3 regions of the Virgibacillus tibetensis genome follow, and region 3 is predicted to be linked to each of the others. Evidence: riboswitches for the same ligand, from Rfam matches in the RefSeq annotation. Region 3 holds a riboswitch; each other region holds the start of a gene.
What was found. Region 3 has a riboswitch for S-adenosylmethionine ahead of QGM71_RS16945 (LLM class flavin-dependent oxidoreductase). Riboswitches for the same ligand answer to the same signal wherever they lie in the genome.
Positions count from the first base shown of each region.

Region 1: linked by a shared signal. The riboswitch ahead of solA (N-methyl-L-tryptophan oxidase) and the one ahead of QGM71_RS16945 (LLM class flavin-dependent oxidoreductase) in region 3 are both predicted to bind S-adenosylmethionine.
Region 2: linked by a shared signal. The riboswitch ahead of QGM71_RS14960 (class I adenylate-forming enzyme family protein) and the one ahead of QGM71_RS16945 (LLM class flavin-dependent oxidoreductase) in region 3 are both predicted to bind S-adenosylmethionine.

Region 1 is NZ_JARZFX010000012.1:24,035-27,317, reverse strand. It holds gene QGM71_RS17235 (MetQ/NlpA family ABC transporter substrate-binding protein) at 1-164, opposite strand, end outside; gene solA (N-methyl-L-tryptophan oxidase) at 199-1,353, opposite strand; SAM riboswitch class I at 1,454-1,555, opposite strand; gene QGM71_RS17225 (2OG-Fe(II) oxygenase) at 1,856-2,512, shown strand; gene QGM71_RS17220 (hypothetical protein) at 2,710-3,006, shown strand; gene QGM71_RS17215 (GNAT family N-acetyltransferase) at 3,107-3,283, opposite strand, start outside.
Region 2 is NZ_JARZFX010000008.1:83,016-86,298, forward strand. It holds gene QGM71_RS14950 (MotA/TolQ/ExbB proton channel family protein) at 1-397, shown strand, start outside; gene QGM71_RS14955 (OmpA family protein) at 387-1,079, shown strand; SAM riboswitch class I at 1,278-1,378, shown strand; gene QGM71_RS14960 (class I adenylate-forming enzyme family protein) at 1,596-3,164, shown strand; gene QGM71_RS14965 (enoyl-CoA hydratase/isomerase family protein) at 3,187-3,283, shown strand, end outside.
Region 3 is NZ_JARZFX010000011.1:69,741-73,023, forward strand. It holds gene QGM71_RS16940 (ATP-grasp domain-containing protein) at 1-855, opposite strand, end outside; gene QGM71_RS16945 (LLM class flavin-dependent oxidoreductase) at 852-1,916, opposite strand; SAM riboswitch class I at 2,006-2,118, opposite strand; gene dacB (D-alanyl-D-alanine carboxypeptidase/D-alanyl-D-alanine endopeptidase) at 2,249-3,283, opposite strand, start outside.

The DNA.
Region 1 (3,283 bases), on a different contig from region 3:
TCAGCTAAGTCTTTTACAAGATTCCATGTTGGTATTTCTGCTGAACCAACTCCTACTTTAATTACCTCATCCCCTGAATTTTCTGTAGAGCCGCAAGCTGCCAGTAAAAGTAATGATACACCAATTAAAAATACAAACGTCTTTCCAATTAAACTCTTTTTCATTCTATTTTCCTTCTCTCTCATAAATTATGTTTTTTTATTTTTTGTTGAATCGACCTGGATCAAAGATATCGATTGGTAATACAGGCTGTTGACCTGTTGCTAATTGTGCTGCAATTTTCCCCATAACTGGTGCAAACTTGAAACCATGTCCCGCCATTGGTCCAAGAAGTGTTACATTATCATAATTTGGTGCAGGACCGACAACAAAATTTTCATCCGGTGTATTCGTATAAAAGCATGTCTTCGCTTTAATAGGTTCCTCTTTAAGGTTCGGCAAATATTTTTTTACGAGTCGATTCACTGGTTCCAAATCCGTATCATGAATTTCTCTGTCGACATTCTCCGGATGATCAACCGATTCACCACCGTGATGGATGGCAACTTTTACAGTCTTCCCATCAAGGCTTGGGAAACCATAAAAGCCTAGACCGTCCTTAACTCGGGAAAATATCGGAAAGTTTTCCGCTTTAAACAATTCAGGATTTTTCGCATCATACCAAACCAAAACCTGGCGTTCAAGTTCTACAGGCAAGTGAACATCTGGCAAAAGATCTGTCGTCCATCCGCCTGCTGCCACAACAACCTTTTTCACTCTAAAATGCGTATCACCACACCAAATGGATACACCGTCAGGATCTGGCTTGATTGCTGTCACACGGCTGTCAGAATATACAGTCCCACCAAGCTCTTCGCCTCGTTTTACAGCTGTTTCAATTGCTAGTTCTGGTCGAATGAACCCGGCTAATTGTTCATGGATCACTTTATGATGATCCTGAAAATTAATCGTTGGAAAATGCTTTCTTGCTTCTTCTCCCTTCCACGCTTTATGCGGAAGCTTGTACGTATGGACACTTTCCTCTACCGTTTCTATAAATAGATCCCCCTCAGGACCAAACATTGTTCCACCATTTTCAGTATAGATTTCTACGTTTGTTTCAGCTTCAAGCTCTCTCCATAGGCCACGTGCTTCCTGCAGCAATGGAACATAATCTACACCTTCTCCGTAGGCCGTCCGGAAAATCCGTGTTTCCCCATGGCCTGCACCATGTTCATGACCTGGTCTATATTGTTCAAACCCGATTACGCTTTCTTCCATTCTAGCAAGCTGCCAAAATGCAAAACTCCCCATCGAGCCTAATCCAATCACCGCTACATCTGCATCTAGTTTTTGTTGTATTTTCTCAGTCATGTTCCTGTCTCCTTTTCTGATGTTTTTCTCTTGAAATGCAAATGCAAGAACGAAAAAAACTCTTCATTATTAAAGAAGAGTTTAAACTGAGTTATCACTCTTCTCATCTGCCTAGCATCGCTAGCTGGAATTGGCACAGTACAAGCATTTGTCTGTTGCCGAGGCGTCTTCGGGCCAGTCCCTCAACCTCTCTAGATAAGAAAAAAATTAATTATGTAATTTGACAATATTCTACATAGTTCTACACGAATTGTCAAGTTTTCTATCATGGAAGCGATTCTCATGCTTCCAGTATGCGAACAGTGCCTGCCACTGTTCGTACAATTCTACACCATGGTGAATTATACCTTGTTAAACTAACGCACCATAGTTAAAGACCGTAATTTACTAAAAATAAAGATAATTCACTAAAAATAAAGAAAATTGTAGTATAATAATACTGGAACACTACATCCAGAAAGCCTTGTTCAGAAATTAAAATTATTGAAGGAGTCGATGCACGTTGACAAAGGTAAACGAACAAACTTCCGATAAAGAACAAACCGTTTTTCATCACGTCGAAAACCGGTTTCAAACAGAAGATCGAGAGATTCATATTGTTGCCCGTCTGGAAGAACCGCTCGTGGTAGTTTTAGGGAATGTATTGTGCGATGAAGAGTGCGACGAACTCATTCGATTATCAAAAGATAACATGCATCGTTCAAAAATCGGAGATTCCCGGGAAGTAAATGAAATTCGAACAAGCAGCAGCATGTTTTTTGAAGAAAATGAACATGACATTCTGTCTACCATTGAAAAAAGAGTATCCAATATTATGAACATCCCCGCCGAACACGCAGAAGGGCTCCAAATTCTAAAATATACGCCTGGACAAGAGTATAAAGCTCATTTTGATTATTTCTCAGCTACAAGCAAAGCTTCCAAAAATAATCGGATCAGCACGCTGATCATGTACTTAAATGAGGTCGAACAAGGCGGAGAAACCTTTTTCCCCGAGCTGAATTTCTCCGTTTCGCCGAAAAAGGGGATGGCGGTTTACTTTGAATACTTCTATACCAACCACGACCTAAATGAACGAACCTTACACGGTGGATCGCCCGTAATCGCAGGAGAAAAATGGGTAGCTACACAATGGATGAGAAGACAAAGAGTTAGATAATCAATACAATCATAGGGACGGTTCTTCTCATGCTTCCAGTATGCGAACAATGCCTGGCAATGTTTGTATAATTATTCGTCATAAAGAAAGCATGAATCTAGTTGATGGTCTTATCCTTAACCGAACATGCTAAAGACGCTCTCCAGTGTCGTTAACGCCCCCAGTGTTTGCATAGGATAGTCAAGAAGATGGAGGAAATGGGGTCAATTGTTTTCCAAAATGAAATTCTTGAATTATCCACGTCAATAAATGCAGGGTATACCCTTCTTGCAGCAGAATCTGCCTACTATCATCATGACATGCTACAGAGCAATCTGGAAGGATTTGGAACCGATGTCCGTGTTATACTTGAAGTCGGTGTAATAACTAACGCCAACCACTATTTACAGGAGCAGCAAGAACGCCGTTTGTTAGTAAAAGCATTTGAAGATGTTGACGTATTAGTGGGCCCTACCCTTCTAATCACAGCACCACGTATTCAGCCGATTCATTAAATATGTTACTCTCATCACATTAATATAAGGAACGGTTATAGTATGTATTTTTTAATCGTATCATCTTTAACTAAAGAGAGTGCGTTAGTTCGATAGCAACTTATTTCAAAGACGCTTTGAATACAAAACTTACTTTTTCATAACCCATTCTATTTTCATAAAAACGGTGTGCATTCGTACGCTGTAATCCCGAAGACAAAGCAACACTTTCATAATTGTTTTCTTTTGCCCATTCATGAACATATGAAAGTAGCTTTTCACCATACCCTTTTGAACG
Region 2 (3,283 bases), on a different contig from region 3:
AAATAATCAGCTGATCTATGAGATAAATGCAGCAATATCGCAAATGACTCAGTCGTTTACTCAACGGGAAAACCAGATGAAAGCCAGCGTAGGTATCTTGAAAGATACGCTTGCAAATTACGTAGCTAACCTCGAAGGAACGCTCGGAGGGAAGCTGGATATAGTGGCTGGAAAGATTGCAAATTCCGTTGAAATAACAAATGAGGGAATAGCTAAGGAATTCAGAGAAATACGCCGAGTAACCGAGGAAACCCAGCAAAGCAATGCCAGGTATACGCAACAAATGTTACAGGAGCTCAATCGGGAAATTCAAACGTTAAATCAGCAGCTGAATTCACTTGGTCAGCTGGCGGGTAAATGGAATACTGGACCAAGGTTGAATCAAAATGAATACTAAATACCAGCGACTTTTTAAAAATGATCAAGAGGAAGGACATTTCTGGCCTTCTTTTACCGACTTGCTGACAGTCATCCTACTATGCTTCATGTTAATATTCATTATTATGATGATCATTAAATCACTGCAAATAGAAGAGATGAAACGAACAATCGATCAAATTATGGGAGTAAGAGCTGAGCTTGTAAGCGAGTTAAAAGAGGAGTTCAGTGGCTCTTCCTTGGGGGTTGAGGTGGATGATAAGACAGGTGCAATCATATTCAGCACGGAGATATTATTCACATATGATAATGCTGAACTGAAGACGGAGTCTTTTCAATTTTTGGATGAGTTTATACCTAAATACTTGGACATCCTGCTGCAAAGCGGATACGAAGAATATATTGCCGAGATAATTATTGAAGGACATACTGATCGGGACGGCAGCTATTTATACAACTTGCAGCTTTCTCAAGAAAGGTCATACAGTGTTGCCTCTTATATTCTGAGTGAGGAATTTCCGTATAAAAATATTCAAAGCCATTTAGAAGAAAAATTAACAGTAAACAGCAAGTCCTTTTCCGATTTCCGAAGCGATGAAAACGGAGAGTACAGTGCCGAGGACTCCCGCCGAGTAGAATTCAAATTCCGCCTTAAAGACGAAGAAATACTAGAAAGAACAAGAGAGATTTTGGGGAAGTAATTGCCGGAAATGGAATGGTTATAAAACCACAAAAAAAGCTGACGTGTTCCATGTTCCATCAACCGGGTTAAACAGAATTGCTTCTTAAATTCTTTTCTTAATAACTATCAAATTTTTATTATTTTTTAGAAAACACCAGAAAATAATATTGACAATTAAAATTATATAAGGTAATGTAATTGTCAATATCATATTTATTTCTTATCAAGAGAGGTTAAGGGACTGGCCCTATGACACCTCGGCAACAGACTATTTAGTACTGTGCCAAATCCAGAAAGCGAAAGCTTTGAAGATAAGAAGAGAAAGTATATAATGTACTTCAAACCTCTTCTTACTTAGGAGAGGTTTTATTTTTGTTTATATTGAAGTATTCCTATGTGTTTAATTGTTTATTCAGGAGAGTTTTAACAATAGGAGGCGTTATATCATGGAATGACAGCTGAATAAACAAGGGAAATTATGGCGTGTTAAGTAAGTTTTTGAAAGTTACATAACGTATTAGTCGGAGGTATCAGTATGAGTCAATCTCTTTTAACTTTAAACGAATTATTTACGAATTCATTTCGTAATCACGGCGAAAAAACAGCATTACATTTTGGGTCACAAAAAATGACCTATCGTGAATTACATCGTGCAGCAAATCAGGTGGCACATGCTTTGATAGAACATGGGGTAGAACGAAATACACGAGTAGCTCTACTGCTTTCTAACAGTCTTGAATATGTGGCCAGCGAGTTGGGAATCTATTTTTCCGGAGGAACACTTGTCCCTATGAATGACATGTTGAGTGAGAAAGATATTTACCATATTTTGAAGGATTCCGGGGCTAAAGTGTTACTAGTAGGAGAACAGTTCTTTTCAAATATTGAACATATCAAATCAGATCTACCAGAACTAACAACAATTGTAGGTATTACTAATTCGGAAAAAACTACTTCTACTAATTTTATTACATGGGACGATTTTCAAAGTAGTCAACCAGATCATGATATAGATATCTCTATTACTCCCGAAAACAACTCAAAAATTATATATAGTGGAGGAACTTCTGGGTTGCCGAAGGGCGTTGTGGACAGTCACAAAACAACCTTTTTAACTTATATTTCAATGATGGATGAAGTAAATATACGGGAAGATGAGAAAATCCTTTTAATGACTCCATTACCACACGCTGCAGGACTCTATTTAATGGCTGGATTAGTAAGAGGAGCTGAAGTTTTTATTGAAAGTAAGTTTGATACGAAATTGTTGCTGGAGCATATTGAAAAAAACAAAATTACTTTTCTTAGCTTAGTTCCGACAATGATTTATCGAGTGCTTGATTTCATGGAAGGAAAGAATGTTGATGTCAGTTCAATACGTACCATTCAATATGGAACTGCGCCTATAACAGTTGGGCGTCTACGGCAAGCATTAGATATATTCGGTCAGGTTTTTATTCAAGCATATGGTCAGCAGGAAACACAAAATGTCGTGACATGGCTTAAAAAAGAAGATCATCGAACGGATGAAGAATATTCACATCTGTTGTCAAGCTGCGGGAAATCAACATTTTTTAGCCGGATTAAAATTGTAGATGGGAACGGTTGTGAGGTATCTCGTGGCGTAAAAGGTGAAATTGCAGTCAAATCTCTTACAAATATGATTAGGTATCATAATATGCCTATCGAAACGGCTGAGACATTAAAAGATGGGTGGGTATACACTGGCGATATGGGTGTTATGGATGAAAAAGGATACCTTTATCTATTAGACAGAAAAAAAGACATGATTATTAGCGGAGGAATGAATGTTTATTCTTCCGAAGTAGAAAATGTTATTCAAGAGCATCACGGTGTCCGACAAGTTGCAGTTATTGGAATACCGGATAGTGATTGGGGAGAAGCGGTAACAGCTTTTATTATTCCAAAAAATGAAAGTGTAACTGTTGAAGATATACAGGAATATTGCAATCAGACACTTTCAAAGTATAAAAAACCAAAAGTAATACATTTAGTTGAATCTTTACCTTTGACACCATATGGGAAAGTGGATAAAAAAGTAATTCGAGCACCATATTGGGATTCGGCAGTAAGACAAATTTAGTAATGAGGTTAGGTGAAAAAAAATGAACTTTGAAACCATTCATTTAGAGAAAAAGAATGACGTCTTATGGGTATGGTTAAATCGGGAAAACAAAGTTAGTACAATTAACCTAAAAATGA
Region 3 (3,283 bases):
ATTATAATTGGTGTTTGTATTAATATCATACGTATAAATGTTTCCATCTTTATCCTCAATGAACTCAATTCCCGCGACTTGGATATTGTTTGCAGCAAGGACTTTTTCATATTTTTCAAGTACTGGATGATCAAATCCTTCTCTGATTTGAAATTTATCTGGTGCTGACGCTTCTTCGCCTGCAGGACAAAACAAATCATCAATGGTACAAGCATCTGCTGGACATAGTTCAAAGCCTTCAGATGTATCTACACGAACTGCATAGACAAACTTACCACCAACAAATTCACAGCGCGTAATGTACGACTCCGGAGATTCGATATACTCTTGAATCAATGTTATACCGTCAACCGGCTCTTCAAAATTCTCCCCCTCTACATAGCTTCGTAATGCAGTGACAGATTGGAAGAGTTGGACACCAAGACCTTTTCCAGCCCGGTTATGCTTCGTAATAAATTTAATGCCTTCAAAAGTCTCTGCAGCTTTCAATAGTTCCTCTTTTCCGACTGCAGCTATCGTCTTCGGTGTTTTGATTCCAAATTTCTCAAGTTCCAAATACTGTAATACCTTACTTACTTCCAACTGAAGTGCCCTGCTGCCATTAACCACCTTTCGACCATTTTGTTCCAGCCATGAAAGTACCGCACTCGTTAATTCAGGCGCAAATCGATGTCCCCTAGTATGTGATGAAGCACTCATCCGATTATAAAAAATACCTTCCGGTGGCTCGGACGTCAAGTCAACCTTTCCACTATCCAATAACCAATCCTCATAAGGAAGCTCTAACTCTTCCAATCTTTTAAATAAATGCTCTGTCCATTCATTATTTTCATGTATCACATATATTTTACTCACTGCACTACCTCCTGGTCCGTTTTTTTTGCTCGCAATTCCTCTACCTTGGGCATAACCTGCTTTGAAAAGTTTTCCAATTCCTCTAATTGTGGCGAACATTGTAATAACAATAAGTCGACTCCTGCGTCTTCAAATTCGAGTATCTGCTTAGCAATGTGTTCAGGTGTCCCTACTAAGTTGGGTCGTATTCCTCGATTTGATACGGAGTAATCCTGCAGCTGAATTTGTTGTTCAAGCTGGGATTTGGTTGTAAAATCTTTGAATCCGGCATATGCTCCTGATTCTTTAACAGTAGTAATCCGTTTTAATTCTTCAAGTGCCTCTTCTTCCGTTTCCCGACAAATCACATAGGCTGCCATACCAAAGGATTTTAATGGTTCACGGTCTGAATATTTCCTTCGTTCTTTCATATCCAAAATTTTTGCTCTTGCTTCTTCTACTGTATGCCCGTGCATGACATAAGCATCACATAAAGATGATATAACCTGCTTGCCTTTTTCACTTTCTCCACCAGCATACAATAATGGGTTCGGTCGTTGAACTGGCTTTGGTGCTAGCTTTGTATTTTCAATTTGATAAAATTTACCATTATATGAAAATGTCTCTTCTGTCCATAAACCTTTTAAAACTTCAAGAAATTCGATGGTACGTTCATAACGCTCATCATGCTCTGTGAAATCAGCACCGTACTGTTTAGCTTCCTCAGCCCACCATCCGGAAACAACATTTAATGTGAATCGACCATTACTGATATGATCTATATTAGCTGCCATCTTTGCTGTCACCGCGGGATTATGAAAAACCGGACGAACTGCTGTCATTATCTCAATTTTCTCTGTTACTGCTGCCAAAGCTGCTGCAGTCGACCAAGCCTCTATGGAATCTTCATCTGTTCCCTTTATATCATTTAAATACAATTCAGCAATTAACGTTGTATCATACCCCCATTTTTCAGCGGATTGTATAACTTTTTTTGCATAATCAAATGTGGGTGGCATACCTTCATCCTCAACATTCCTCAACCATCCGCCAAAAATAGGTAACCAAAATCCGTATTTCATGTACCCACTCCTGTTCTTCTTTGCTATTTTAAACAAAAAAACTCTTTTCAGGTTAAGAAAAGAGTTTAAGATCACGAAGGATTCTTCCCCTCTTATCTTTCAAGCTAGCGCTTGTTGGAATTGGCACAGTGTTCTAATAGATTATTAAAACCTGTTGCCGAGGCTTCGCAGGGCCATATCCCTCCACCTCTCTAGATAAGAAACAAAATAAAAATTTATTTAATTGGTATAACTAACCATAGGGCAAAAAGTTAGAACTGTCAATATATTAAGCGCAATATAATCGTATTGCCTAAGCTTAAGAATAAAAGCATCGCAATCCATGCAATGCTTTATCTGTCATTAACAATGATCTCAATTATTTTGTCTTCTATTAATTTGCCATCATCTTCATCTAATAAGTTATTTACCATTATAGAAAAAACAAGCTTATTACCGTTATTTGTTTCTAAAAAACCAGATAAAGTACTAACCCCATTAATAGTTCCCGTTTTCGCTTGAACCGAATGATCATGCATGCGATTTCTCAATGTTCCCCCAATCATTCGGTCTTCCTTTCCAGCAACTGGCATTGAATTCAGGAATTCAGGAAACCATTCTTTATTTTGAATGGTAAATAAGAGATTCGATAGTTCATTTGGAGGGATTGAGCTTACATGCGATATGCCAGATCCGTCTCTAATTAAGATTGTATCTATATTCACGCCAAGTTTTTGGAGTTCTTCTTCCAATACTTCAATTCCCTTCTCCCAACTTCCTTCTCCTCGAACTCTCTTACCCATCTCTTTTACTAAAATTTCACCAATTCCATTATTGCTTAATTTCATAAAAGGTATGAGCAGCTCCGATAAAGGCATTGATTCATGCGTTATAAGTACCGTTGTTTGCTTTGGTGATTGCCCTGTCTTTACCGTTCCTTTCCATGAAATTTCATATTTCTTAAGTGCTTGCTGAAATAGATCCAATGCATAATTCGTTGGTTCCCATACAGCCATCCATTCTCTTTGGTTAGCTGAATCAACTGGAATGACGCCTTGTATGGTTATTGTATTTCCTCCATGCTCCCTCTCAACTTTTAAATCCTCTTCATCGTTTTTAGCTCCCGTGATTGCTGTATTTTCAATTATTATGTAAGCTGTTTCAGGTGATACTGTTACGAATGGCCTTTCTCCTTCTTTTGTGGGAATTATTTCTACAATTACTGTTCCCGTATCATAATCCTCATTCGGTGACACTGTAAGTGCTGACACCTGTGACCCATAATAAAAATGTTCATCACTCCAAATCATATCAGGCGAGAGACGTACATCGTCGAACCATGTATCGTCAGCAATAATATCTCCTTCAATTGTCTCGATCCCCTGAGC